Regions from separate parts of the Streptomyces sp. NPDC093085 genome, predicted to be linked through region 1. Evidence: riboswitches for the same ligand, from Rfam matches in the RefSeq annotation. Region 1 holds a riboswitch; each other region holds the start of a gene.
What was found. Region 1 has a riboswitch for cyclic di-AMP ahead of AB0O07_RS32765 (M23 family metallopeptidase). Riboswitches for the same ligand answer to the same signal wherever they lie in the genome.
Positions count from the first base shown of each region.

Region 1 (7,057 bases):
GGCCGTCTGCTCCCTGGGTGCGGCACACCCAGGCGGCGGTACCCGCCCACGCCCTAGCGTGGAGGGCATGGGCGAGAACCAGTTGGGGGAGTTCCTGCGGGCGCGCCGGGCCGGTGTGCGGCCGGACGATGTCGGGATGGCGAGTTACGGCGTGCGGCGGGTGGCCGGGCTGCGCCGTGAGGAGGTCGCCGTGCTGGCGGGGGTGAACGTGGACTACTACACCCGGCTGGAACAGGGGCGCGAACGCCACCCGTCCCCACCGGTGGTGGACGCGCTCGCCCGGGCGCTCCGGCTGGACACCGACGCCAGGACCCATCTGCACCGGCTCGCCGGAACCGCGCCGTCCAGGCCGCCCGCCGCCACCCCCGGCCGGGTCGACCCCGCGCTCCGCGTCCTGCTCGACGGCTACCCCGGCACCCCGGCGCTCGTCATCGGCCCGAGCCTGGACATCCTGGCCGCCAACCCCCTGGCCCGTGCGGTGTACTCGCCCTTCGACCCGATGGACAACCTGGCCCGCATGGTCTTCCTCGCCCCGGCCGGGCGGCCCTTCCACCCCCGGTGGGACCAGACGGCCGAGGCGGTGGTGGGGCATCTGCGCCAGGCGTACGGCATCGACCCGGGCAACCCGGAGCTGCGCGGGCTCGTCGCCGAACTCAGCGCGCGCAGTGCGGACTTCGCCTGGCTCTGGGAGACCCACACCGTGCGGGGCAAGACCCTGGAGCACAAGTACTTCCACCACCCGGACGTCGGCGCGCTGACCCTCACGTACCACGCGTTCGACATACGGGCCGCCCCCGGCCAGCAGTTGATCATCTACCACGCCGAACCGGGCGGCCCCGACGCCGAGGCGCTCACCCTGCTCGGCTCCGTGCACGCCACGGCGGACCGGGCCTGAATCCCGCCGCGTGGCCGTCCCCAGGTGGCCGCCGGCCGGTGGCCGTCCCCAGGTGGTCATGGGCCCGCTCCCGATGGCGTAGAGTTGTGTTCACCGACGCGGGGTGGAGCAGCTCGGTAGCTCGCTGGGCTCATAACCCAGAGGTCGCAGGTTCAAATCCTGTCCCCGCTACTCGTGGAAAACGCAAGGCCCGGATCCTCATCGAGGATCCGGGCCTTCGTCGTGCCCGGTGCCTTCGTCGTGCCCGGTGCCTTGAATCGGGCAGCGCCTTCGCGTTCCCGGACGCCTCCGCGTGCCGAACGCCTGCGCATTCCGCTTGACCTTTACGTAACGTCAACTTCTACCGTGAACGTCATGGAGTGGTCGATCCAGGACATCGCGAAGAAGGCCGGTACCACCAGCCGCACGCTCCGCCACTACGGGGAGCTCGGCCTGCTGGTCCCCACCAGGACCGGGGCCAACGGCTACCGGTACTACGACCAGGACGCCCTGGTCCGGCTCCAGCGGATTCTGCTGCTGCGCGGGCTCGGGCTCGGGCTGCCGGACATCGGGCGGATTCTCGACGGCCAGGACGGCCGGCGGGAGACCGTGGCGGCCCTCCGGGGCCATCTGGAGCTGCTGGAGCGGGAGCGCGAGCGGATCGGGCGGCTGATCGTGTCCGTACGGACCACTCTCCACAAAACCGAGAACGGAGAGGAACTCATGGCAGAGGAAGTGTTCGACGGTTTCGCGCACACCCGGTACGCGGAGGAGGTCACCGAGCGGTGGGGGCGCGACGCGTACGAGAAGGGCGACCGGTGGTGGCGCTCGCTCGGCGAGGAGGAGCGCCGCGCGTTCCAGGAGCGGCACGAGGCGATCGCCCGCGACTGGGGGAGCGCGAAGGCGGCCGGGTACGGCCCGGAGAGCGACGAGGCGCAGGAGATCGCCCGGCGCCACTGCGCGTGGCTCTCGGTGACCATGGAGCCCACCAGGGCCTATGTCATCGGTGTCACGGCCATGTATGTCGAAGATCCACGTTTCGCCGCGAACTATGACAAGTACGGTGAAGGTACGGCTGTGCTCGTGCGGGACGCCATGAAGGTGTACGCCGAGCGCCACCTGACCGGCTGAGAACCTGCGGAGGAGTTACGGAGCCCCACCGGCCGCCACCGGCGGCTCCGTAGCCCGTACGGCCGACGGCGGTCGCCGCCCCGAGCGGTGGCGGCCAGCCTGGAGGGTGTGCGGGTACCGTCCGCAGCCGTCGGCGGACCGGGCAGGAGACGACTGGTGGGGAAGGTCAGGAAGAACGCGGAGCGCCCCGGTGGCGGCGGCGCCGGCGGCCGGGCGTCCGCGGGGTTCCGGGCGGCCGCCGGGTACGTCCGCGACACCGTCCACCGGCGCCGGCGGAACCGGCGCCACCAGCGCCATCTGGTCGAGGAACTCGCCCTGGCCCCGGAAGGGGCGCACAACGGGCTCCCGGAGGGCGCCCCCTACGGGCCCCACGGGCCGCACGGGCTCCTCGCGTACGGGCGGGCCCGCGCCGGCCGCAGGATCGTCCGGGTGCTCCCCGCCCTGGTCATCATCGGCGGGGTGGTCCTGGACGTGGTCACCCCGGCCCGGGTCACCGCGGCGCCGTTCTTCGCCGCCGCCCCGCTGATCGCGGCCCCGTTCTACCCGATGGTGGGCACCCTGCTGGTGGCGGTGTTCTCGCTCGGCGCCGAGACGGGGCTCCGGATCAAGACGGACTCGCTCTACACGGTGACGGCGACCAGCGAACTCCTCACCGTGCTCGTCGTCTCCGCCCTCGCGCTCTACATCAACGGGGTCGTCAGACGGAGCGGCGAACGGCTCGCCTCCGCCAGGATCATCGCGGAGACCGCCCAGCGCGCCGTGCTCCCCCGGCCCGCCGAACGGATCGGCGGGCTCCGGATCGCCGCGCGGTACGAGGCGGCCCAGGAGGGGGCGTTCATCGGCGGTGACCTCTTCGCCGTCCAGGACACCCCCTACGGGGTGCGGCTGGTGGTCGGCGACGTACGGGGCAAGGGTCTTGAGGCGGTCGAGGCGGTCGCCGTGATCATCGGGTCGTTCCGGGAGGCGGCCGAGCAGGAGGGCACCTTGGAGGGGGTCGCGGAGCGGCTGGAGCGCTCGCTGCTGCGGGAGGGCACCCGGCGGGACGGGCTCGACGTCTTCGAGGGGTTCACCACGGCCGTACTGGCGGAGATCCCGCACGGCGAGGGCGTCGTACGGCTGGTCAACCGGGGCCACCCCGAGCCGCTGCTGATGGGGCACGACGGCGCCGTACGGACGCTGGTGCCGAGGGATCCGGCGCTGCCGCTCGGCATGAGCGAACTGGGCGCGTGGCCGGACCGGGCCGAGCAGGCGCCGTACCCCGACGGGGCGACGCTGCTCTTCTACACGGACGGCCTCAGCGAGGCCCGGGACGCCCGTGGCGCCTTCTACGTGCCGCGCGAGCGGCTCGACGGGCGGATCTTCCAGGGGCCCGACGAACTCCTCCAGGCGCTCATCGACGACGTACGGCTCCACACGGGCGGCGGCAGCCAGGACGACATGGCGCTGCTGGCGGTGAGCCGGCCGGCGCGGGGGGAGCCGGAGCGGCGCAGGACGATGCCGATCGTCCCGTAAGGGTGTCCGTGCCGATCGTCCCGTAGGGGTGTCCGTAGGGGTGTCCGTAAGGGGGGCCGTAAGGGGGTACGTAAGAGTCTCCGTGCGGGGCCCCGTACGGGTTCCCGTGAGGGAAGTGTGACGGCGGCTGTCACCCATGGTGACGGGAAGGTGTTCCTCCGTATAGCGCGGAGTCGGGGCGCCGCGTGCGCGTGGTCACGTCACCCGCCCCGAATCCCGTTCAACTCGCCCGAGTGCGCGCTCTTGTGTCCGGGTACGTCCGTTGCGAAGTCGTTAACGATCATCGGGAACAGCTTGGAATAAGGCCCTGGTCTCTATTAACGTTCGATAACGCAGCGCGGTTGTCCCAGCCGTCGCCGAGACGGCACCGTGCGCATGCGCCGAATCCCGCGAGGGAACCGGGGAACCACCAATTGGGGTGAATCGGGAGTTACTTGCCGCCCGCGCGGCAGGGGACATCCGTAGGAGACCTTCCTGCTCCGAACCCGTCAGCTAACCCGGTAGGCGAGAAGGAAGGAAAGGAGCACGCCTCAGTGGCGTCCAACCAGCCTGCCCCCACGGCCACCATCGAAACCCCCGCCTTCGGCAGCGGCGGTGCGAGCCAGGCGCCCGGCACCTGGGGCGAGTGGAACCCCACCGAGGAGTCCATCCAGCCGGTACGCGGCAGGCACCGGGTGGCCAAGCAGCGCAACGGGCTGGCCCGCAGCTCCACCGTCCTCGGCGTCGGCGTCATGGCCGCGGTCGGCGCGGGCGGCATCGCCACCGCCCAGGACAAGCCCGCGGTCTCCATATCCCTCCCCGACGCCATCGCGGACAGCCTCCCCGACGCCAAGTCCCTCCCCGGGATCGGCTCGCTCGGCGGCGAAGAGGCCGGGACCACCGACCCGCTCGCCAACGCGCCGCTGACCTCCGCCGGGCTGACCGTCACGGAGGCCGAGCAGGGCGCCACCGACGCCGGCGAGGCGCTCCGCGCCCGCATCATCCAGCAGGCCGAGCGGCAGCAGGCCAGCGCCGACGCCACGCAGAAGGCGGCGGCCGAGGACGCCGCGGCCGAGAAGGCCGCGAGCCAGGCCAAGGCCCGCCTGAGCGACGCCGAGAAGAAGATCGAGGCGGCGAAGAAGAAGGCCGAGGCCGAGGCGAAGATCAAGGCGGAGCAGGAGCGGCTCGCCAAGCTGGCGGCCAGCTACTCGCTGCCGACCTCCTCGTACACCATCACCTCCACCTTCGGTCAGTCCGGCTCCCTCTGGTCCTCCGGCTACCACACCGGCCTGGACTTCGCCGCGCCCACCGGCACGCCGATCAAGGCGGTCCACAGCGGCACCGTCACCTCGGCCGGCTGGTCGGGCTCGTACGGCTACCGCACGGTCCTGGAGCTGGAGGACGGTACGGAGGTCTGGTACGCGCACCAGTCGTCCCTCGCCGTCAGCGTCGGCCAGAAGGTCTCCACCGGCGATGTCATCGGCCGCGTCGGCGCGACCGGCAATGTCACCGGCCCCCACCTCCACCTGGAGGTCCACACGGCGGGCGGCACGGGCATCGACCCGATGGCCTGGCTCCAGGGCAAGGGCATCAACCCCTGAGCACGCCAGAGCCGTACCCCTACGGGTACGCGCGCGCACTCTGACTCCGAGCCCCCGCCCCTTCCCGGCGGGGGCTCAGTGCGGCCGGTACCGGCGGTACGGGGTGTATCAGTACTGGCGGTACGGGTTGTAGCCGTCGTAGTCGATGTACGGCGGCGGCGCCCATACGCGCCCGGCGGCCCGCGCCGCGTGGGTCAGCGCGGGCCCGGCTATCTCCTTCCGCTCCCACAGATGGTGCAGCAGCTCCTGCTCGCGCTCGACGAAGTCCGGCCCCACCGGGTCCCGCCCGGCCCGGTGGCGCAGGAACGCCAGCGAGGTCGCGAACCCCTCGTACTCCGCGACCGCCCGCGCCGCCGCCGGGCCGTGCGTACGGTTGGCGAAGCCGCGCGCCATCGAGCGCAGCCGCATCGAGGAGAGCGCCACGGGCACGGCGGGGGCCAGCCACCCCGCCGCCGCGTACGCGGGCAGCTCGGCGGCGAGGGTGCGCAGCTCGCGCTGGCGGCTCCAGATCACCAGCCAGGTCACCAGCCCGAAGACCGGCACCATGAAGACCGCGTACACCGCGTAGAAGCCGAACGGGCCGAAGAGCGAAGCCGAGCCGTTCCACAGCGCGTGCATGCCCATCGCGAACAGCAGGCCCAGCGGCGGCAGCACCACGCGCCGGAACTTCTGGCGCCGCGCGGCCATCGCCGCCAGGCCGAAGCCGATCCCGGTCGCCGCGGTGAAGAGCGGGTGCGCGAACGGCGACATCACCACCCGTACGAAGAAGGTCGCGGCCGTCACCGAGTTCAGCCCCGCGTACCCCCGGCTCTGGTCCTCCCCGTAGGCGCTGCCCAGATAGAGGATGTTCTCCGTGAAGGCGAAGCCGGTGGCGCTGAACCCCGCGATCACCACCCCGTCGACCAGCCCCGTGAAGCTCCTCCTGCGGAAGAGGAAGACCAGCAGTATCGCGGTGGCCTTCGCGCTCTCCTCCACGACCGGCGCTATCACCGTGGCGCCCAGCGACTCCGCGCCGACCGGGTCGGCGGTGGCGGTGGCTATCCACTCCGTCGCGAAGGAGTTGGCGATGATCGCCACCAGCGCCGCCGCGAAGGCGCCCCAGGCGAAGGCGAAGAGCAGATTCGTCCACGGGCCCGGCTCGACCCGGTCCAGCCAGCGGAACGACGCCGTCAGCAGGGGTACGGGCAGAACGGCGAGCCCGAGCCCCACCAGGAAGCCCTGCGGGCCGGTCTGCTCCCGTACGAGCGCGAGGATCACCAGGGCGCAGAGCGCCAGCACGAGGACGACCGCCGCGATCCGGGCCGTCCGGCTCCGCCAGAGCGCCCGCGCCGGGCGGTACCGCCTGCGCGCCGGCTCGGGCACCGCGCTCCACAGGTCGCCGTGGCGCTCCTGCTGCTCGTAGACCGGGATGGCCGGGTGGGCGTGGGCACGCGGGGGCGCGGGCTCGTGCGCGGGCTGCCACGCGGGCCGGTCGAGGCGTTGCTGGGGCGGTTCTGACACCTGATGACCCTAGCGAGGGGCACTGACACCTGACCATGGCGCGAGGGGCACCACCAGGTCACACCGGTTCCGGCGCCCTCCGGAAGAGGAGGTCGTGCACGGCGTGCCCCTTGTCGAGCCCCTGGCCCTCGAACCGGGTCAGCGGCCGGAAGGCGGGCCGGGGCGCGTAACCGCCGCCGGGGCCGTCCCCGGGCACCGTGTTCTCGTACGCCGGGTGCGCGGTCAGCTCGGCGAGCATCTGCTCGGCGTACGGCTCCCAGTCGGTCGCGCAGTGGAGCACGGCCCCGGGCTTCAGCCGGGTCGCGGCCAGCGTCAGGAACTCCGGCTGGATCAGCCGGCGCTTGTGGTGGCGCTTCTTGGGCCACGGATCGGGGAAGAAGACACGGAGCCCGTCCAGCGACGCTTCGGGCAGCATCTCGCGGAGCAGGATGATCGCGTCGCCGTTGGCCACCCGGAGGTT
Region 1 covers NZ_JBFBFB010000018.1:17,283-24,339, reverse strand. Annotated here, with positions in the region: gene AB0O07_RS32785 (helix-turn-helix transcriptional regulator) at 68-895, shown strand; tRNA gene AB0O07_RS32780 (tRNA-Met) at 993-1,066, shown strand; gene AB0O07_RS32775 (TipAS antibiotic-recognition domain-containing protein) at 1,250-2,005, shown strand; gene AB0O07_RS32770 (PP2C family protein-serine/threonine phosphatase) at 2,426-3,517, shown strand; cyclic di-AMP (ydaO/yuaA leader) riboswitch at 3,886-4,039, shown strand; gene AB0O07_RS32765 (M23 family metallopeptidase) at 4,084-5,097, shown strand; gene AB0O07_RS32760 (PrsW family intramembrane metalloprotease) at 5,206-6,471, opposite strand; gene trmB (tRNA (guanosine(46)-N7)-methyltransferase TrmB) at 6,656-7,057, opposite strand, start outside.

Region 2 (7,057 bases), on a different contig from region 1:
TCTGCTCGGCGTACCGCCGGAGGACCAGGACGACTTCCGCGACTGGGCGGGCATGATGATCCGGCATGCCGGCGGCCCGCGGGGCGGTGTCGCCCGTTCGGTGAAGAAGATGCGCGGCTATCTGGCCGACCTTATTCACCGTAAGAGAGAGAATCCGGGCGACGACCTGATCTCCGGGCTGATCCGGGCGAGCGATCACGGCGAGCATTTGTCCGAGAACGAAGCCGCGGCCATGGCCTTTATCATTCTGTTCGCCGGATTTGAGACGACGGTGAATCTCATCGGTAATGGCATGCACACGCTCATAAGAAATCCGGCGCAGAGGGAGCGGCTCCAGCGCTCCCTCGCGGCCGGCGAGACCGGGCTGCTGGCGACGGGCGTCGAGGAACTGCTCCGCTACGACGGGCCGGTGGAGATGGCCACCTGGCGTTACGCGACCGAGCCGCTGACGCTCGGCGGACAGCGGATCGCGGCGGGTGACCCCGTACTCGTGGTGCTGGCGGCGGCCGACCGCGACCCGGCGCGCTTTTCGGACGCCGACACCCTCGACCTCGCCCGGAGTGACAATCAGCACCTCGGCTACGGGCACGGCATCCACTACTGCCTCGGCGCGCCGCTCGCCCGCCTGGAGGGGCGCACCGCGCTCGCCACCCTGCTGACCCGTCTCCCCGATGTGCGGCTTTCGGAAGATGTTTCCGATTTGCGCTGGCGGGGCGGGCTCATCATGCGGGGATTGCGCACACTTCCGGTGCGATTCACGCCATTGTCCGGCCGATAATTTCCTGACGCATCGTCAATGCTGTGACTTTTGCGTGATCTCCGCTGCATCGACTTGTGACAAGCGTTCGAGTAACGCTACGTTCACGTCGACCCGGCAACACCATGCCGGAGTTGAATGAACAGTCACACGGAAGGCAACCGCATGTCCGGGAACGGCCGACACCGTCGACCTCGTCAGGCCCCTGCTCTTCTCGTCGCCGCCGGGGTGGCCGGATCCGCGATCGCGATCCCGTTGCTCGGCGCCGGCGCCGCGAACGCCGCGGACAACTCCACCTGGGACAGCGTGGCCGAGTGCGAGAGCGGCGGCGCCTGGAGCGCCGATCTCGGCAACGGGTTCTACGGCGGGCTCCAGATGTCCCAGGAGACCTGGGAGTCCTTCGGGGGCGCGGAGTTCGCCGCCCGCCCCGACCTCGCCAGCCGGTCGCAGCAGATAGTGGTCGCCGAGAAGGTGCTCGCCGCCCAGGGCGCGCAGGCGTGGGGAAGCTGCGCCACCGTCTCCGGGCTGCTCGGCTCGGTCGGCGGCGCGGTCTCCGACGCCCTGGACGGGAAGAAGGGCTCGGGCTCCCAGTCCCCCTCGGCCGACCCCTCCGCCTCCACCTCGCCCTCCGGTGACGCCTCGACAGGCACGGGCAGCGGTACGGGCACGGGCAGCGGTACGGACGGCACGGAGCCCTCCGGGACGGCCACCACCCCGGCCCCCGGACCGACCGGTTCCGCTTCCGGTGCGGAGGAGTCCGAAGGGAAGGACGGCTCGGGCAAGCACCGCGGCCAGGCCGCCGACGAGAGCGCCACGCCGGGCGACGGGTCGTACGGGCGCGACGACGACAGCCGTGCCTCGCGCGACGCGGGCGGCGGGCGGGACGCCGGCTCGGTCGCTGCGGGCGTGGAGCGCGAGGTGGAGCGCGTCGCCAACACGGTCGGCAACCACCTCTCGCTGGCGACGGGTGGTCAGAAGGTCTCCGGCGGCTGGGTCTGACCGGCCCCCGCGTCTCTCCTCTTCCCTGATCCCAGGTCCCCTTCACGGTCCCGTACGGGCCCGGTCCGCACCCCCAGGAGGGGCGGGCCGGGCCCGTATCCGTATCCGCGGAAGGGGTCACGGCGGCTCCGTGGCCGTCTCCGAACGCGCTCGCCCGGGCGGGCCCGGGTGCCGCCCGCCGGCAGCCCCGCCGGCAGCCCCGCCGGCACCCCGCCGGCGCCCCGACCGCGCCCGGGCGGCACCCGACCCCGCCCGGGCGGCACCCGACCGCGCCCGGGCGGCACCCGGCGGCCTCCGGGCGGCACCCGGCGGCCTCCGGGCGCGCGCCGGGCCGCCCTCCGTCCGGCCTCCCTGTGCGCCCGACCGGTACGCCCGTCCGGGGACGGAGCGCGGGCGCGGCTGCCTGGCGTACCCGGCGTACGGCCCGGCCGGCCCCGGCGGCCCGGCCGGCGACGCCCTTTGAACGCTGCCCCGTTGACGCCGTCGCCGCCGCGTCCGTCCTGGCCAGAGCCTTCGATCCGGCCCCGGGACGCGGTCAATTGGCTCCTGTATGTCCCCTTCTGGGCAAGTGAGACAAGGGTCTCTTTGCCGCAACTCGGGCTGTTCGCCCCGCCGGTTGGGCCAACCCGCCTCTCACCTGCGGAAACGTATTGTCCGTCGGAGGAGGTAAGGGCGTTTTATGCCGGATGTGCTTCTTTGAACAACCGCCAGGGCTGTGATTACGGTCTGAACCGCTCGCACCGCGGGCCTCCTCGACCGTCACGCCGAATCCTGCCGTCGGCCGGGGGGAGTAGTCGTCGCTTCAAGCGCCGAAGGCAGGAGCGGGGGACCCATTGGTTCTTCGCCGGGCCCGGTCGTCGAGAGACGTCCGGCGTCCGGCTCGGGGTGAAGCCGTGTGTGCGAGCACACGGCCGGGCGACTCCTTGGCCCGAACCCGACAGCTCACCTCGTAGGCGTCGGTGAGGAGATGTGTTCCATGCTGCTGCGTTCCGGTCAGTCCAAGCACCGCCGCCCGTCCAAGGCCGTTCGCTACGTGACGTTCGCCGGCATCACCGGTGCCGCCGTCGCCGCCCCCCTGCTCGGCGCCTCCGCGGCCTCCGCCGCCACCGCCTCCGAGTGGGACCAGGTGGCCCAGTGCGAGTCCGGCGGCAACTGGGCGATCAACACGGGCAACGGCTTCTACGGCGGCCTCCAGTTCACCAGCTCCACCTGGGCCGCGTACGGCGGCACCGCCTACGCCGCCCGCGCCGACCAGGCCTCCAAGTCCCAGCAGATAGCCGTCGCCGAGAAGGTCCTCGCGGGCCAGGGCAAGGGCGCCTGGCCGAGCTGTGGCGTCAACCTCTCGGGCGCCTCGTACAACGGCGGCTCGTCCGGCTCCGGCTCCGGTTCCGGCTCCGCAAGCTCCGGCAACTCCTCGGGCTCCGGCTACTCCGGCACCCAGAAGTCCACGAAGTCGCAGAACTACCAGAACTCCCAGAAGTCCCAGGGTTCCCAGAGCTACACCCCGAGCCAGCGCTCCACGCGCGACGCCGCCCAGCCGGCCTCCCGCGACCGGAGCCGCCCCTTCACCATCAAGAAGGGCGACGGCGAGTACACGGTCAAGTCCGGCGACAGCCTCTCGAAGATCGCCCTCGACCAGAAGGTCAAGGGCGGCTGGAAGAAGATCTTCGACCTCAACAAGGACATCGTCCGTGACGCCGATGTCATCTACCCGGGTCAGCGGCTCCACCTGAGCTGACCCCTCCCGCCGGCCCGGCGCGTCACCCCCGGACGTGCCGGGCCGGGCCCCACCGGGGAGACGCCGCATCGCGGGCCTGTCCGGACGACAGGCCCGCGTCTTACGGGGCGGGCACGGGCTGGTCCACCGCCCGGAGCCGGTTAGGCTCATGGCGCAAGGCCAAAGAGACCCTGCACCACGCGTCACATCCCAGAAGGAGATGCTCGTGCCGTCCATCGACGTCGTCGTAGCCCGGGAAATCCTGGACTCCCGAGGCAACCCCACGGTCGAGGTCGAGGTCGGCCTCGACGACGGCAGCACCGGCCGTGCTGCCGTTCCCTCCGGTGCCTCCACCGGTGCGTTCGAGGCCGTAGAACTCCGTGACGGGGACGCCGGCCGCTACCTGGGCAAGGGAGTGGAGAAGGCCGTCCTCGCCGTCATCGAACAGATCGGCCCCGAGCTGGTCGGGTACGACGCCACCGAGCAGCGCCTGATCGACCAGGCGATGATCGACCTGGACGCCACGGAGAACAAGGGCTCGCTCGGCGCCAACGCCATCCTCGGCGTCTCGCTCGCCGTCGCGCACGCCGCCTCCGAGGCCTCCGACCTCCCGCTCTTCCGCTACCTGGGCGGCCCGAACGCGCACCTGCTGCCCGTTCCGATGATGAACATCCTGAACGGCGGCTCGCACGCCGACTCGAATGTCGACATCCAGGAGTTCATGATCGCACCGATCGGCGCGGAGTCCTTCTCCGAGGCGCTGCGCTGGGGCGCCGAGGTCTACCACACGCTGAAGAAGGTCCTGAAGCAGAAGGGCCTCTCCACCGGACTGGGCGACGAGGGCGGCTTCGCGCCGAACCTGGAGTCCAACCGCGCCGCGCTCGACCTCATCCTCGAAGCGATCAACGAGGCGGGGTACGTCCCCGGCCGTGACATCGCGCTCGCGCTCGACGTCGCCGCGTCCGAGTTCTACAAGGACGGCTCCTACGAGTTCGAGGGCAAGACGCGCTCGGCCGCCGAGATGACCGAGTACTACGAGGAGCTGGTCGCCTCCTACCCGCTCGTCTCCATCGAGGACCCGCTCTTCGAGGACGACTGGGACGGCTGGAAGATCATCACCGACAAGCTGGGCGCCAAGGTCCAGATCGTCGGCGACGACCTCTTCGTCACCAACCCCGAGCGCCTCGCCCGGGGCATCGAGGAGGGCTCGGCCAACGCGCTGCTCGTCAAGGTCAACCAGATCGGCTCGCTCACCGAGACCCTGGACGCGGTCGAGCTGGCCCAGCGCAACGGCTTCAAGTGCATGATGTCCCACCGCTCCGGCGAGACCGAGGACGTCACCATCGCCGACCTCGCGGTGGCCGTGAACTGCGGCCAGATCAAGACCGGCGCCCCGGCCCGCTCGGACCGCGTCGCCAAGTACAACCAGCTCCTGCGCATCGAGGAGATCCTCGACGACGCGGCGGTGTACGCGGGCCGCAGCGCCTTCCCGCGGTTTCGCTCTGCGAACAATTAAGAGGATGCGCTCTGCGAACGATTAAGAGGATGCGCTCCGCGAACAACTAAGGGGATGCGTTCCGCATAACTCCGCGTAACCCGGAGGCGTGCGGCGTCCGTCCCCCTCGTCCTGGCGGCCCGTCCGCCCGTCGTCCGTACGTCCCCGGCCGCGGTCCCGTACCGTATCCGGGGACGTCCGTACGAGAGGGACGTGCCGCCCGTACGAGAAGTACATACGTACGGGCGGGATACGACCGGACACGAGACAGCGGAGGCGGGCCATGGCCGGGAACCGGGACCGGTTCTCCACCTCGACCAGGCTGCGGCTGCTCGGCGAGCAGACCGCCGCCCGGGTCTACCGCTCGCAGAACCGCCGCCAGGACCGCCGCTCCCGGCTCACCGGCCGGGCGGCCTTCCTCGCGCTGGTCGTCTGCACCCTGGTGGTGGCGCTGGCGTATCCGATGCGGGAGTACGTCTCCCAGCGGAACCAGATCGCCGAGCAGGAGCGGCTGAGCCAGGAGGCCCAGCGCCGGGTGGAGGAGTTGCGCGACGAGAAGGCGCGGCTCCAGGACGACGCGTACATCGAGCGGCTGGCCCGCGAGCACCTGCACTATCTGCGGCCCGGGGAGACGGGTTTCACCGTCATCGACCCGGAGGCGGCGGAGGAGCGGCGCGCCGAGCAGGGCGCGGCGGACCGGCCCTGGTACTCGAACGTCCTGGACGGTGTGGACGAGGCGGACCGCCCCGAGCGCTGACGCGCCCCCGCACGCCCCCCGGTGCCCCGTGCGCCGGTACGCCGACACGCCCCGCGCCCTCTCTGGCAGACTCCAGTACGACGATCTACCACCCTCCACGACCATTCCGTACGACGGTACGACCGGCAGAACCAAGGCAGGCATGAGAACGCCCCCTCCGCAGACCGCACGCACCGAGCCCACCGAGGCGGATGTCGCCGCCTTCAAGGAACAGCTCGGCCGCCCGCCGCGCGGCCTGCGCGCCATCGCGCACCGCTGTCCGTGCGGGCAGCCGGACGTGGTCGAGACCGCCCCGCGCCTCCCCGACGGCACGCCCTTCCCGACGACGTACTACCTGACCTGCCCGCGCGCGGCCTCGGCCATCGGCACGCTGGAGGCGAACGGCGTCATGAAGGAGATGACCGAGCGCCTCGCGACCGACCCCGAGCTGGCCGCCGCGTACCGGGCCGCGCACGAGGACTATCTCGCCCGGCGCGACGCCATCGAGGTGCTGGAGGGCTTCCCCAGCGCGGGCGGCATGCCGGACCGGGTGAAGTGCCTGCATGTCCTGGTCGGCCACGCGCTGGCGGCCGGGCCCGGGGTGAACCCGCTGGGTGACGAGGCGCTGGCGATGCTCCCGGAGTGGTGGGCGAAGGGCCCCTGTGTCTCCCCGTGCGCGGACCGGGCCGCCGAGGCGTCGGAAGGAAATCCGTCATGACCAGGGTCGCGGCCATCGACTGCGGTACGAACTCCATCCGGCTGCTCGTCGCCGACGTCGACCCGGAGAGCGGCGAACTGGTCGACCTGGACCGGCGGATGACCATCGTCCGGCTCGGCCAGGGCGTCGACCGTACCGGCCGGCTCGCCCCGGAGGCGCTGGAACGTACGTTCGCGGCGTGCCGGGAGTACGCGCAGGTCATCGCCGGGCACGGCGCGCGGGCGGTCCGCTTCGTGGCCACCTCCGCGACGCGCGACGCGGAGAACCGCGAGGTGTTCGTGCGCGGGGTCGCGGAGATCCTGGGCGTGGAGCCCGAGGTGATCACCGGCGACCAGGAGGCGGCGTTCTCCTTCACCGGCGCGACGAAGGAACTGGCCGGGCAGGACAGCTACCTGGTCGTGGACATCGGCGGCGGCTCCACGGAGTTCGTGGTCGGGGACGACCGGGTGCGTGCCGCGCGGTCGGTGGACATCGGCTGCGTACGGCTGACCGAGCGTCATCTGGTACGGGAGGACGGCGTCCTGGATCCGCCGACGCCCGCCGCGATCGCCACGGTCCGCGCCGACATCGAGGCCGCGCTCGACCTGGCGGAGGAGACCGTTCCGCTCCGCGAGCCCCGCACCCTGGTCGGCCTG
Region 2 covers NZ_JBFBFB010000007.1:103,448-110,504, reverse strand. Annotated here, with positions in the region: gene AB0O07_RS21140 (cytochrome P450) at 1-778, shown strand, start outside; gene AB0O07_RS21135 (transglycosylase family protein) at 923-1,756, shown strand; cyclic di-AMP (ydaO/yuaA leader) riboswitch at 2,554-2,727, shown strand; gene AB0O07_RS21130 (transglycosylase family protein) at 2,736-3,494, shown strand; gene eno (phosphopyruvate hydratase) at 3,694-4,989, shown strand; gene AB0O07_RS21120 (septum formation initiator family protein) at 5,252-5,725, shown strand; gene AB0O07_RS21115 (DUF501 domain-containing protein) at 5,868-6,422, shown strand; gene AB0O07_RS21110 (Ppx/GppA phosphatase family protein) at 6,419-7,057, shown strand, end outside.
Region 2: another riboswitch for cyclic di-AMP. It lies ahead of AB0O07_RS21130 (transglycosylase family protein); the one in region 1 lies ahead of AB0O07_RS32765 (M23 family metallopeptidase).

Region 3 (7,057 bases), on a different contig from region 1:
CTGACCACCCGGTATCTGGACGCGCTGGAGCGGCAGGCGGGCGCGGTCCGGGAGGCGCTGGACGGCGCCGGGGCGGACGGGCGGCCGGTACGGTTCGCCTCGGCGGCCTTCGGCGGCGGCACCCCCACCTATCTGACCGCCGACGAGCTGACCCGGCTCTGCGACATCGCCGAGCTGCGGATGGGCGCCGACCTGCGGGCCGTCCCGCTCTCCGTGGAGACCTCCCCGGCCACCGCCACCGCCGACCGTCTCGCGGTGCTCGCGGAGCGGGGCGCCACCCGGCTGAGCATCGGTGTGCAGAGCTTCGTGGACACGGAGGCGCGGGCCGCCGTACGCCCCCAGCGGCGCGCCGAGGTCGAGGCCGCGCTCGGTCGGATCAGGGCGGCCCGGATCCCGGTCCTCAACATCGACCTGATCTACGGCATCGACGGCCAGACCCCGGCGAGCTGGCGCCACTCGCTGGACGCCGCGCTCGCCTGGCGGCCCGAGGAGCTCTATCTGTACCCGCTGTACGTACGGCCGCTCACCGGTCTGGGCCGGCTCGGCGCGGCCGGCGACGCCGCCTGGGACCGGCAGCGGCTGGACCTCTACCGGCAGGGCCGTGACCATCTGCTCGCCGAGGGGTACGAGCAGGTGTCGATGCGGATGTTCCGGCGCCGGGACGCGCCGCCGCAGGGGGCCGACGACCACGCCTGCCAGACCGACGGGATGATCGGCCTGGGGTGCGGGGCCCGCTCGTACACCTCGCGGCTGCACTACTCCTTCGACTACGCCGTGGACATGCGGGAGATACGGGCGATCATCGACGCCTACACGGCCACGGAGGACTTCTCGCGGGCGGAGGTGGGCCGGCGGATCGACGGGGACGAGGCGCGCCGCCGCCATCTGCTCCAGTCGCTGCTCCAGGCCGGGGGCATGGTGGTGGCGGAGTACCGCGCGCGGTTCGGCGCGGACCCCGGCGAGCACTTCGGGGCGGAGCTGGCGCGCTTCGCGGCGCTCGGCTGGCTGGCCCCGGACACGGGCCCGGAGATGGTGCGCCTCTCCCCCGAGGGGCTCGCCCACTCGGACGCGCTGGGCCCCGCGCTCTTCTCACCTGCCGTACGGGCCGCGATGGCCGCGTACGAGTCGAAGTAGCCCGCCATGACGGCCCCCCGACCCGAGCCGGGTCCGCGCGAAGACATCGCCGGCGACCGGACCTCCAGCACCAGCCGCACCCCCAGCACCAGCCCCGGCCCCGGCTCCGGCCCCAGGGAGCTGACGATCCTCTATCGCGGGCCGCTCGCCTCCTGCGACTACGACTGTCCGTACTGCCCCTTCGCCAAGCGGCGCGACAGCCCCGAGCGGCTCCGCGCCGACCGGGCCGCCCTGGAGCGGTTCACCGGCTGGGCCGCAGCGAGCGAGGACCGGCTCTCCGTGCTCTTCACCCCCTGGGGCGAGGGCCTGGTCCGCTCCTGGTACCGGAAGGCGCTCACCGACCTGTCCCGGCTCCCACATGTCCGCCGGGTGGCCATCCAGACCAATCTGAGCTTCCGCACCGGATGGCTGGACGGCGCCGACCCCGCCAAGCTCGCCCTGTGGTGCACATACCACCCGGGGCAGACGCCGTACGACCGCTTCCTGGCGAAGGCGCGCGAACTCACGGAGCGCTCGGTCCGGTTCAGTGTGGGCGTCGTCGGCCTCGACGCGCATCTGGAGCAGGCGCGCCGGCTCCGCGCCGAACTGCCCCCGCACGTCTATCTCTGGATCAACGCGGCCGAGGGGCACACGTACACGGACGAGGAGGCCGCCCGCTGGACGGAGCTGGACCCGCTCTTCCCGTACAGCCGCCATCCGCACCGCTCGGCCGGGCTGCCCTGCCGGACCGGCGAGTCGGTGATCTCGGTGGACGGCGAGGGTACGGTGCGGCGCTGCCACTTCGTCCCGGCCGAACTGGGAAACCTCTACGACGGCTCGTACCGCCGCGCGCTCGCGCCCCGGCCCTGCCCGCTCGCGGTCTGCGACTGCCATATCGGCTACGTCCACCTGGAGTCGCTGCCGCTGTACGACGTCTTCGCGGGCGGCGTCCTGGAACGCGTCCCGGCCGGGTTCCCGGCCGGCTCTCCGACAGGCACGGGCCCGGGTCCGGGCGCCCCGCCCGGCGCCCCGGCGGGCACTCGTCTCCGGATCACGCCCCGCTGAGCGCCGCCCGGCCCCGCCCCGTCAGCCGTGGTCGAGCGGGAGAAGGTCCGGACGTTTTGCCTCCACATGGTCGCCAGAGGACTCGCCGCGCAGCCTCCGCCCGATCCAGGGCACCAGGTACTCGCGCGCCCAGTGGATGTCGTCGCGCCGCACTTCGAGGGTGCCGCGCGGCGGCAGCGGCGGCCACGGCTGGTCCGGGTCGGCCGGTACGTCGACGCCCAGCACCTGCCCGGCGCGGAGCGCGACCCGGGTGTGCCCCTCGGGCGAGAGGTGGAGCCGGTCGTCGTCCCAGGCCCTCCGGTCCTGGACGGTCCTGAGGGACCAGAGGTCGAGCACGGGGCAGCCGTACCGGTCGGCGATGGCCCGGGTGTGCTCGTTGAACGTGGCGATCTTGCCCCGCAGATGGCGCAGTACCGGCACGCCCCGGGTGTCGAACCCGGTGGCGAGCATGACCGTGCCGACGGCGCCGGTGAGTTCGGCGACGGCCCGCTCGAAGCGCTCGGCGACATCGTCGGGGTCGGTGCCGGGGCGGAGGATGTCGTTGCCGCCCGCGCAGAAGGTCACCAGGTCCGGGGCGAGTTCCCGGGCCCGGGGGATCTGCTCCTCGACGATCTGGTCGAGGAGTCTGCCCCGTACGGCGAGGTTGGCGTAGCGGAAGTCCCCGTGCACCGGGTCCGCGTCCGCGCCGGGCGCCGGGAGCCGGTCGGCGAGGAGGACCGCGAGCCGGTCCGCCCAGCCGACGAAGCGCCCGTCGGGCCCCGGATCCCCCACGCCCTCCGTGAAGCTGTCGCCTATCGCCGCGTACGACGCGAACACGGTGTCGTGCCCCGTCCTCGCTCTGCCCGCTCTGCTGCCGCTCGCTCTCGATTCATCTGCCACAACCGGGAATTTTCCCCCTGGTGATGTGACCTACGCGACCGTAGGCGGGGGTTGACGCGGGGTGAGAAAGAACATTGCCCGTTCTCCCCGGAACCGGGAATACCGGGAGCGACGGGAGATGCGGGAAGGCCGGCGGACGGGAACGACGCCGCCCGGCACCTGCCGAGGTGCCGGGCGGCGTCCTGAAAAGTGCCGGTCAGACGGAGACGCCCTGCTGCCGGAGGAAGGCCAGCGGGTCCACGTCCGAGCCGTAATCGGGGCCGGTGCGGATCTCGAAGTGCAGGTGCGGTCCGGTCACATTGCCGGTGGCGCCGGAGAGCCCTATCTGCTGACCGGTGGAGACGGTCTGGCCGGCCGAGACGGAGAGCTGGGAGAGGTGCGCGTACTGCGAGTACATGCCGTTGTCGTGCCGGATGACGACCTGGTTGCCGTACGCGCCGCCCCACCCGGCGGTCACGACGGTGCCCGCGCCGACCGCCTTGACGGTGGTGCCGGAGGAGGCCACGAAGTCCACGCCGGTGTGGTAGCCGCTGGACCAGTTGGAGCCCGAGGCGCGGTACGGGGTGCCGATCCCGACGCCGTCCACCGGCAGGGTGAAGGCGGCGGTGGAGCGCTGCGACGAGGAGTCCGCCGAGCCCGACGTGTTCGACGAGGTGGCCGGTCCGGACGACGCGGAAGTCTTCGCGGAGCCTCCGGAGTTCGAAGACCTGGTGGGCTCCGACTGCTTCGCGCTCTCCGCCGGGCGCGCCGGCGCGGCGGGCTTCTCGGGGGTGGCGGAGCGTGCGAGCCCGGCGGACGACTGCGAGCGGGCGGTCGCCTTCGCGCCGATGGTGAGCTTCAGGCCGGGGTGGATCAGCCCCGGATCGGCCCCCACGGCCTGCCGGTTGTCCTCGTACAGCCGCTGCCAGCCGCCCTGGACATGCTGCTCGTCGGCGATCTTGGCGAGGTAGTCCCCGGCGACCACGGAGTAGGTCCGTACGGTGGTGGTGGCCGTCCGGGACACCTGGGTCGCGGAGGCCGCCTCCGTCCCGGCGGGCGCCGCCCGGAACGCGGCCGGGGCGGTGTGCGCGGCGGGCGCGGTCTCCGGTACGGCGGCGGGTGCGGCCGGCTGCGCCGCGTGGGCGCCGGTGGCGCCGATGAGCGGCAGGGCGATGGCGGCGCCGCCGGTGGACGCGGCGAAGAACCGGCGGGAGAACGGATGGGACTTGGGGCGGCGGTGCTTGCCCTTCGCGGACATGTCGCGTTCCTCTCCGGCGCCTGCGAGGTGAGCTGTCGGGTTCGGGCTGGAGTTGCCCGGCCGCGCGTGGTGCGCGACTTCACCCCGAGCCGTCCCCGGTGCCGGGGCACCGGAACGGCGTACTACCTGGGTCCCCCGCTCCTGCCACGCGTGAAGTGTTCGGATGGATGGTGGTCCCCGGGGCGGCGGCAGGATTCGGCGTTCCGCCCGGATTGCTGGTGAACGTAGGCGAGTGCGACGGCCGGAACAAGCCATCCCTGTTCCCTGGACAAGGCGCGCTCCCCGCCGGTCCGTCGTCACCCGAAGATCGCCCGTCACCCTGTGTGGAGGCGGCGCTTCAATTCCCTTTCGAGTTCGCCTTTCCCTTTCGCCCCACCGCCACGGAACGTCACGGATATGATCCTGCTCACCACACGCCCCCCATCTCCCCCGGGAACGGGGCAGGTTGTGCGCAATCACCCAAGACGGACAGGTGATGATTTAGGCGTTTTATTCCCTCCCGACGGGTCAGCACCCCGGCCCCCTCGGTCGTCCCTCGGCCCCATGGGACGGCGCGTCCCCATGTCGTAGGGTCGGGACCGACGCCGCCGGCGAGCAGCGCCGACGGCAGAAGACCCGGAGGAGCAGGCGTGACGCAGCAGTCGCCGCAGGTCCCGGCCACCGAGCCCGAGCTGTCCGGAGTGCGCAACTTCCGCGATGTCGGCGGGCTGCCGACGGTGGACGGGGGGCGGATACGGTACGGGGCGCTCTACCGCAGCGGGCATCTCGCCCGGGCGACCGCCGACGACTCCGCCTTTCTCTCCGGTCTCGGACTGCACACCGTTTTCGACTTCCGGAATTCCGCCGATATCAAGCTCGACGGCGAGGATGTGGAACTCGCGGGCGTACGCAACGTGAACATTCCGCTCTCCGATCCGGCCGAGGGCGCCGAGTTCTGGCACATGGTCCGGAACGGCGATCTCGCGACCCTCCGCTCGCTTCTCTCGGACGGCGCCGCGGCGGCCCGGATGACCGCCTCGTACCGCACGATCGTGACCGGGCGCACGGCCGAACACGGCCGGCTGCTGCACGCGCTCGCCGAGGACAGCGTGCCCGCGCTGCTGCACTGCGCTGCGGGCAAGGACCGGGCGGGGATCTCCGTCGCCGTGGTGCTGCTCGCGGTCGGGGCCGAGCGGGACGCGATCGAGGCGGACTACCTCAAGTCGAACGACCCGCACCGCCGTTACACCTTCCACCGGGGCGACGGGGTGGCCGACGAGGTGCCGGCGGAGGCGGCCGAACTGCTCGGCCCGCTCTTCGACGCCCGGGCCGGCTATCTGGCGGCGGCCTTCGAGACCATCGAGCGGAACTGGGGCTCGGCCGACCGGTATCTCTCCGAGGGCCTGGGGCTGGCGCCCGCCACCCGCGAGCGGCTGCGCGCTCGTCTGGTCGACACCGGCACGGCCTGACGCCCCCGCCCCGGGCGCTACTCGCCGACGGTGAAGAGGAGGTAGAGGAAGGCCGCGAAGACATGGCCGGCGATCAGATAGACGAAGAGCCGGATCACCAGCCCGCGCGGGAACTTCCGCTCCTCGTCCATGACCGGCCCGGGACCGTCCGCAGGCGCTCCCACCGGCGGTTCCGCCGGCGGCTCGGTCCGTGGTTCCGGGTGCGGTGTCGGGGGCATGGCGGATCTCTCTCCATGGTCGTCGGGGTCGGATCGGGGTCGGGGCCGGGTCAGAAGGGGTGGGCCGAGTCGCCGACACAGAGATCGGCGGACGGGCTCTGGAGCAGGGTGTGGACGAAGAGCAGCCCGGCCCCCTCGGGTCCCGCCGCGCCCATCCGGTGCGGGGTGAGGGAGTCGAAGTGCGCGCTGTCCCCGGGGCCGAGCAGATACGTGGTGTCGCCCAGGCTCAGCCGGAGCCGCCCGTCGAGTACGTACAGCCACTCCTCGCCCGGGTGGACCCGGACCAGCTCGCCCTGGGCCGCTCCGTACGGCACTTCGAGACGGAGCGGCTGCATGGCCCGCCCGGCGCCGCCGGCCTGCTGGTACGTCCAGCCGTCGGCCTCCACGGGCTCCGCCCGGCTGCCCCGGATGATGGGCTGCCGCTCCGGCGGGACCTCGCCGAGGAGCTCGGAGACGGTCGTCCCGTAGATCCGGGCGAGCCCCAGCAGCATGGGGAGCGAGGGGTGCCGGTGGCCCGTCTCCAGCCGGGAGAGATGGGCGGGCGAGAGCCCGGCGCGCCGCGCGGCGGCCTCCAGGGTGAGCCGCCGGCCACGGCGCAGTGCGCGCAGGCGGGGCGCGATGTCCGGCACCTGGTCGGGCAGTTCGTCGGCCGACTCTCCGGCAGCGGGTGGGCTCATAGGACTATTGCGCCAGACGCTTTCCTCCAGGGCAAATTTCTTGCCCTGGAGGCACAGTGGACCGTCGGGGATCGGCCAACTCCCCCGGAGGCGCCTCCGGCGGACGCTACCGGTTGGCGACGGCCTGCTTGACCAGGGTCCTGCCGAAGTCCCACATCAGTCCGCCGCCGCTGTGGGCGTCGTCCATCACGGCGGTGAAGGCGGTGACGAACCGGTCCACCTCGCGTTCGCCGATGATCAATGGCGGAATCAGTTTGATCACTTCGAGGTGGTCGCCGGAGACCTGGGTGAGGATCCGGTGCTTCTGGAGCAACGGTACGACGACCATCTGCGCGAAGAGCCCCTTACGGGCCGCCTGGAGCATCGCCCACCGGCCGCGCAGGGCGATCGAGTGCGGCCGGCCGAACTCGATCCCGACCA
Region 3 covers NZ_JBFBFB010000001.1:979,568-986,624, reverse strand. Annotated here, with positions in the region: gene AB0O07_RS04055 (STM4012 family radical SAM protein) at 1-1,134, shown strand, start outside; gene AB0O07_RS04050 (STM4011 family radical SAM protein) at 1,141-2,178, shown strand; gene AB0O07_RS04045 (SGNH/GDSL hydrolase family protein) at 2,200-2,994, opposite strand; gene AB0O07_RS04040 (LysM peptidoglycan-binding domain-containing M23 family metallopeptidase) at 3,254-4,294, opposite strand; cyclic di-AMP (ydaO/yuaA leader) riboswitch at 4,299-4,462, opposite strand; gene AB0O07_RS04035 (tyrosine-protein phosphatase) at 4,924-5,742, shown strand; gene AB0O07_RS04030 (DUF6126 family protein) at 5,760-5,873, opposite strand; gene AB0O07_RS04025 (XRE family transcriptional regulator) at 6,011-6,637, opposite strand; gene AB0O07_RS04020 (aspartate aminotransferase family protein) at 6,744-7,057, opposite strand, start outside.
Region 3: another riboswitch for cyclic di-AMP. It lies ahead of AB0O07_RS04040 (LysM peptidoglycan-binding domain-containing M23 family metallopeptidase); the one in region 1 lies ahead of AB0O07_RS32765 (M23 family metallopeptidase).

Region 4 (7,057 bases), on a different contig from region 1:
GCCGTCGGCGACGAAGATCGCGGGGATGGGCGTCTGGGGGTATCCGGCGGCGCCGCCCTTCGACGGGGAGCGGATGTTCATCTGCCGGGACCGGCCTGGCCGGCTCTCGGTCCGGGACGACCAGCCGTCGCTGTACCGGATCGGCTGCACCATGACCGGCGGGTCCTCCGGGGGCGGCTGGTTCATCGAGGACGCGGAGGGGCGGCCCGCGCTGGTGAGCAACACGTCGATCGGCCCGAGCGCGCAGACCTGGCTGGCCGGGCCGCATCTGGGGCGCGGCGCGAAGGCGATCTACCAGGCGGTCAGCGCCAAGTTCGCCTGAGCGGAAGGGGTACGGGGTGACCGAGGCGGGGTGACGGGGCGGGGTGACGGGGGCGGGGGTGCGGCTCCGGGAGGGGTAGGGGCAGACTCGACGCGGGGCCGGGGCCGCCCGGCGCCTCCGTACGGACCCGCCATGGACATGAAAGCGAGACCGAAGGTGCCGCACATCACCGTCGAGTACACCCCGGACCTGGCCGACGAGCTGGACGTCGACACGCTCCTCGGCGACCTCCACGAGACCGCGCTCGGCCTGGGCGTCTTCCCCCGCTGGGGGACCCGCACCCTGGCCGTACCGGCGACGGCGTGCCGGGTGGCCGACCGCCCGGAGAGCGGCCCCGGCAGCGGCCATGTGCAGATCAAGCTGATGATCATGCCGGGCCGTCCCGACGAGGTGCGGAGCCGGGTCGCGGACGAGATGTTCGCGGCGGCGGAGCGGACCCTGGCCCCGCTGGCCGCCCGCCGTCCGCTCGGCTTCCAGCTCACGATCACGGAGCTGGACCCGGCGGTCACCAGGACGGGCGGCTCCATCCCGGGCTCCCCGACCTACCGCGCTGAGGCCCCGGAGGCTCCTGAGGCTCCGGGCACCGCCTGAGGCGGCCGGGCCGGGCCGCCCCGAGCGGGGAGCCGCGCCCCGCCCCGCCCGCTTCCGACGATATTCATTTTGCCTGGGAGGGGGCCCTCCGGAGAGACTGCGACGAGCCGGTACGTACCGGCTCGTCCCCTCCGAAAGCAGCCCTGAACCCCCCATGAGCACTCCAGCACCACCCCCCACCACTCCCCCGGCCGCCCCCTCGGCCCCGGCCGACGGGCCCGGCGCGTCCGGCGAGCCGCTGGCCGGCGGGCTCAAGCAGCGCCACCTCACCATGCTCGGGCTCGGCGGGGTGATCGGCGCCGGGCTCTTCGTCGGCTCGGGCGCCGGGATCGCGGTGGCCGGGCCCGGGATCGTCGTCTCGTATCTGATCGCGGGCGGGCTCGCGATGTGCGTGATGCGGATGCTCGGCGAGATGTCGACGGCGATGCCCGCCTCGGGCTCGTTCTCCGTCCACGCCGAGCGGGCGCTCGGCCGCTGGGCCGGGTTCAGCGTGGGGTGGCTGTACTGGTTCCTGCTGGTCGTCGTGCTCGCCGTGGAGGCCACCGGCGCGGCCACGATCGCCCACGGCTGGCTGCCCTCGGTACCGCAGTGGGGGTGGGTGCTGATCTTCATGCTGGTGTTCACCGGGGCGAACCTCGCCGCCGTGAAGAACTTCGGCGAGTTCGAGTTCTCCTTCGCGGCACTGAAGGTCTTCGCGATCGTCGCGTTCCTGGTCCTCGGGGTGCTCGCGATCCTCGGTGTCCTCCCCGACACCCACTCCGCCGGTCCGGCCAACCTCACCGGCCACGGCGGCTTCCTGCCGAACGGCTGGCAGGGCGTCATCTCCGGGGTGCTCGCCGTGGTCTTCGCCTTCGGCGGTCTGGAGGTCGTCACGATCGCGGCGGCCGAGTCCGACGACCCGGTGCGCTCGGTGGCCCGCGCGGTACGGAGCGCGGTCGTCCGGATCCTCTTCTTCTACGTGGGGTCGATGGCGGTGATCGTGACCGTGCTGCCGTGGACGGCGCAGCGGGCCGGGCTCAGCCCCTATGTCACCGTGCTGGACGCGATCGGGATCCCGTCGGCGGGGCAGGTGATGAACATCGTGGTGTTCGTGGCGCTGCTCTCGGCGCTCAACGCCAACCTCTACGGCTCCTCGCGGATGATCTTCTCGCTGGCGGAGCGCGGGGAGGCGCCGAGGGGGCTGACCCGGGTGAGCGGCGCGGGCGTGCCCCGGCGCGCGGTGCTGGCGTCGGTGGCGTTCGGGTTCGTCTCGGTCCTGCTCAACCTGGAGTGGCCCGATTCGATCTTCCTCTACCTGCTCAACGCGGTCGGCGCGGTGCTGCTCTTCGTCTGGGCGATGATCGCGGCGTCCCAGCTCCGGCTCCGCCCCCGGTTCGAGCGGGAGGCCCCGGAGCGGCTGACCCTGCGGATGTGGCTCTTCCCGGGGCTGACCTGGCTCACGCTGGGTGTGATCGCGGTGGTGGTCGTCCTGATGCTGACGGACGACGTGGCCCGCCCCCAGCTCCTGTGGTCGCTGGGCGCGACGGCGCTGGTGCTGATGGTGGCGGGGATACGGGAGGTACGCGCGCGGCGCGGGTGACCCGTCGCGCCGTACGTACCGCAGGCACGGCACGCACAGCACGCACGGCACGCACGGCACATGCCTCGGCCCCGCCGCCCATGACGGGTGGCGGGGCCGAGGCATATGTGACGTTACAGAGCGATATGTCCGGCCTGCGGTCTCGGGGCCGGAACGCGTCCGGCCTAGTAGGGGCCGTTCACGTTGTCGATCGAGCCGTACCGCGCGGCGGCGTAGTTGCACGCGGCGGTGATGTTGGCGACCGGGTCGTAGGCGTCGTACGCCGTGCCGGGCACGTGGTACGCCTGGAACGTCGGGGCGATGACCTGGAGCAGCCCCTTGGACGGGACGCCGTTCTGGGCGTTGATGTCCCAGTTGTTGATCGCGTACGGGTTGCCGGAGGACTCCCGCATGATGTTGCGGTGGATGCCCTCGTAGCTGCCGGGGATCCCGTGCTGGGCCATGACGTCCAGCGACTCGCGGATCCAGCCGTCCAGGTTGTTGCTGTAGGTCTTGGCGACGACCTCGGTGGCGACAGCCGTCTTGGCGGACGCGGCGCTCTTCCCGGCGCCGGAGGTGGCCTTGCCGAGGGTGAGCTTCAGGCCGGGCTGGACGAGGGACGGGTTGGAGCCGATGGCGGCCCGGTTGTCCTCGTACAGCTTCTGCCAGCCGCCGCTGAGCGAGTGCGCCTTGGCGATCTTGGAGAGCGAGTCGCCGTACACCACGACATAGGTCGCGGGGGTGGACTCCGTGGACTCCGGGGAGGCGGTGACGGCGGCGGGAACGGTGGCCCGCGCGGCGGAGGTCTCCGCCGTGACGGGCGCCGCCTGGGCGGCACCGGCGGACACCAGCGGAAGCGCGGCGAGCGCGGCGCCCCCGGTGCCCAGCGCGACCACGCGTCGGACGATCGAGCCGGTTCTGGAACGGCGGTGCTTGGCGTTTCTGGGCACGACGAATTCCCTCTCCGTCGCCTGCGAGGTGAGCTGTCGGGTTCGGGCTGGAGATGCCCGGCCACGCGGTCGCGCGACTTCACCCCTAGCCGCTCCGGAATTCCGGACCGGCGTACTACCTGGGTCCCCCGCTCCTGCCTGCTGACGGATTAGGTGTCGGGTCGATATCCGGACAGCGGCAGGATTGGGCGGTCCATCCGGATGGACGAGAACGTAAGCGAGATGCCAGGACCGCACAAGTTCCGCCTTCTCGGCTTATTCCCCCCATCGGAACGGCTCCGGGAACTCAACTTTCCTCCCCCACGAGAGAAAGCACCCCCACCGGCCGGACCCGCCCACCATCGCCCACGTGACACACGTCACGAATACATCGGACTTATCGGACCCTCAAAGCGCTACAGAGAGCGCAAGTTACCCCCAAAAGCCTCTACGCACCTTTACCGGCAAATACCACCAAAACGCCCTTAAGGGGCACTTCGCCACTCCGTGATCTGCCCGGGAATTCCCGGCACGCCCTCAACTGCGCACCACGGAAAGGAATGCGCCAGCCGGAGCGGATGAATACACCCGCCGGCCACCTTTCCTGACGCCCCGTCCGTGATCGCGGAATTCGCGTTCCGGGAATACGGAACAGCCGTCCGGCACCCGCGTACCGCACTTTTCACGCCAGAGAACGGCGCCTCAGGGTGAGCCATGATGACGCGTCATCGCCCCTCTGCCACGGTGCTGTCAACACCACGTGCGAGCGGCCGGGACGAGAGCCGGCGCCGCGTCGGTATCACTGTCGGGGGGACAGATGATCGAGACACTTTTCCGCGCGGAGGACCATCCGGCACCGGAGAGATTCGAGCGCTGGCGTGAGATGGCCTGCGCGAGCCACGCACCCACGAGAATCAGCTCCGAGCACGCCGAAGACTTCCGGGGGAACCTTCAGGCGGTGGGTCTCGGCCCGGTGACGGTGACCGTGGCGGGGTGCACGTCGCTCGTCAGCGACCGTACGCCGAAGATGGTCCGGCACTCCGATCCGGAGCAGTACAACCTCAGTTACACCCGGAGCGGACAGGCGGGCGCCGTCCAGTCCGGGCGCGAGGCGGACCTGCCCGCCGGCAGCCTGGTGCTCACCTCCACCTCCCATCCCCTCCACGGCCGGATGGGCCCGGACGGGGACGGCACCACCACGATGGTCCAGGCGCTCTTCCCCCGGGCCATGCTGCGGCTTCCCGCCGGCCAGGGGGACTCGCTGCTCGCCGTGGCGTTACCCGGCCGGAGCGGGATCGGCGGGCTGCTGAGCCGCTTCCTCGTCGGGCTCACCACCGACCCGACCCGCTACGGCCCGGCGGACGCCGCGCGGATCGGCGGGGTCACCATCGATCTGGTGAGCGCGCTCCTCGGCCACCACCTCGGGGCGGAGACGCCGCCCGAGGCCGCCCCGGACGTGCTGCTCCTCAAGGTCCGCGCGTACATCCACCGGCACCTGGGGGACCCGGACCTCACCCCCGCCCGGATCGCCGCGGCCCACCACATCTCCACCCGCACCCTGCACCGGCTCTTCCACGGTCAGGACACCACGGTCTCCGGCTGGATCAGGAGGCAGCGCCTCGACCGGGCCCGCCGGGATCTCGCCGATCCCTCGCTGCGGGCCCGGCCCATCCACGCCATCGCCACCACCTGGGGCTTCACCCACGCGGCCGACTTCACCCGGGCGTTCCGCACCGGCCACGGCATGCCGCCGAGCGAGTACCGCCACCGGGCGCTGCCCGTAGGGGATTGACATCCTCGCTGCCCTGAAGGACGGCGATTCCCGCCTACCGCGCCGTTGAAGGCTGCGGTGTCGGGTGGGTTCCTGCTTCGCCGCGCGGTGCCGGGACGAGTTCCGGTCTTACCCGCGCTCCACAGGCTGACACGGCCAGTCCGGCCGCCTTCGCGACGTTGACCGCCGCGTTGATGTCCCGGTCCAGGACCGACCCGCACGCCCCACACGTCCACACACGGACGTGCAGCGGCTTCGGGCCGTCCTTCACGCCGCACTGCGAGCACACCTGGGAGGTCGGCTCGAAGCGGCCGATCTTCACGAAGGTGCGCCCGTACCGTGCGGCCTTGTACTCCAGCATGTTCACGAACGCCGACCATCCGGCGTCGTGGACGGACTTGGCCAGGCGCGTGCGGGCGAGGCCCTTCACCGCCAGGTCCTCCACGGCGACCGCTTGGTTCTCGCGGATCAGCTTCGTGGAGAGCTGGTGGTGGAACTCGCGGCGTGCGTCGGCCACCTTCGCGTGTGCGCGGGCGACCTTGATCCGGGCCTTGTTCCGGTTGCTGGAGCCCTTCTCCTTGCGGGAGAGGGCGCGCTGTGCCTTCTTCAGGCGCTTCTCGGCGCGGCGCAGGAAGCGCGGGCTGTCGACCTTCGTCCCGTCGGAGAGGACCGCGAAGTGCCCGAGCCCGAGATCGATGCCCAGCTCGGGTGTGACCTCGGGAAGGACTTCCTCCGGGCCGGCCCCCACGACGAAGCTCGCGAAGTACCTGCCCGCGCTGTCCTTGACTACCGTCACCGTCGACGGCACGGAGGGCAGCGTCCGCGACCACTTCACCTTGACGTCGCCGATCTTCGGCAGGCGCAGCTTCCCGCCGGTCGTGATCGACCAGCGGGCGTTCGCGGTGAACCGGACCGACTGCCGGGTGTCCCGTTTCGACTTGTACCGGGGTGCGCCCATGCGGGGGCGCTTGCCCCTGAGCCCGTCGAAGAAGTTCCGGTACGCGGCGTCCAGGTCGCGGAGGGACTGCTGGAGGACGACCGCCGAGACCTCGCCGAGCCAGGCCCGTTCCGGGGTGTTCTTCGCCTCGGTGATGAGCTGCTTCGACAGGTCCCCGGCCTTCGGGAACGGCATGCCTTCGCTGCGGGCGGTCTCCCGAGCGCGGAGCCCGTCGTTGTAGACCACCCGCACACACCCGAACGCCCTCGCCAACGCACTGCGCTGACCGGCGCTCGGGTACAAGCGGAAGCTGTACCGAAGCTGCACGCGGATCACGATACACAATTGGTTTATGGATATTGATGAGAACATTCGTACTGGTCGCCACTGTGACTTCCGCATGCATGTCCACTTGGTTTTCGTGACGAAGTACCGGCACAAAGTCTTCGCCGATCGACACCTGACGCGGTGCGAGGAGATCATGCGGGCCGTGTGCGAGGACTTCGAGGCCGAGCTGGTCGAGTTCAACGGCGAGAACAACCACGTCCACCTGCTCGTGAACTTCCCGCCGAAGGTCGCCGTGTCCAAACTGGTCAACAGCCTCAAGGGCGTCTCTTCCCGGCGGCTGCGCCAGGAGTTCCCCGACCTCGTCCGCCACTACTGGCGGGCACAACGACTCTGGTCCGGCTCGTACTTCGCCGGTTCCGTCGGCGGCGCACCGCTCAGCATCGTGAAGCAGTACATCGAGCAGCAGAACCGGCCGCTCCTACCTGGGCCGAGGTGAACAGTGCGGATCATGCACACAGCTAAGGTCAGAGCAACTCTCAGATTCGCTTCACCACCGGGCTGAAGCCCGGTGCACTGCGAATAGTCCCGGTAGCGGGCATGCCCGACCTCCGCAACCGTCCTCACCCGCACCATCCCCCCAATACACACCGCCCCCCGGTCC
Region 4 covers NZ_JBFBFB010000001.1:223,199-230,255, reverse strand. Annotated here, with positions in the region: gene AB0O07_RS01005 (hypothetical protein) at 1-322, shown strand, start outside; gene AB0O07_RS01000 (hypothetical protein) at 455-913, shown strand; gene AB0O07_RS00995 (amino acid permease) at 1,185-2,492, shown strand; gene AB0O07_RS00990 (transglycosylase SLT domain-containing protein) at 2,657-3,421, opposite strand; cyclic di-AMP (ydaO/yuaA leader) riboswitch at 3,425-3,587, opposite strand; gene AB0O07_RS00985 (helix-turn-helix domain-containing protein) at 4,218-5,192, shown strand; gene AB0O07_RS00980 (RNA-guided endonuclease TnpB family protein) at 5,227-6,435, opposite strand; gene tnpA (IS200/IS605 family transposase) at 6,461-6,892, shown strand.
Region 4: another riboswitch for cyclic di-AMP. It lies ahead of AB0O07_RS00990 (transglycosylase SLT domain-containing protein); the one in region 1 lies ahead of AB0O07_RS32765 (M23 family metallopeptidase).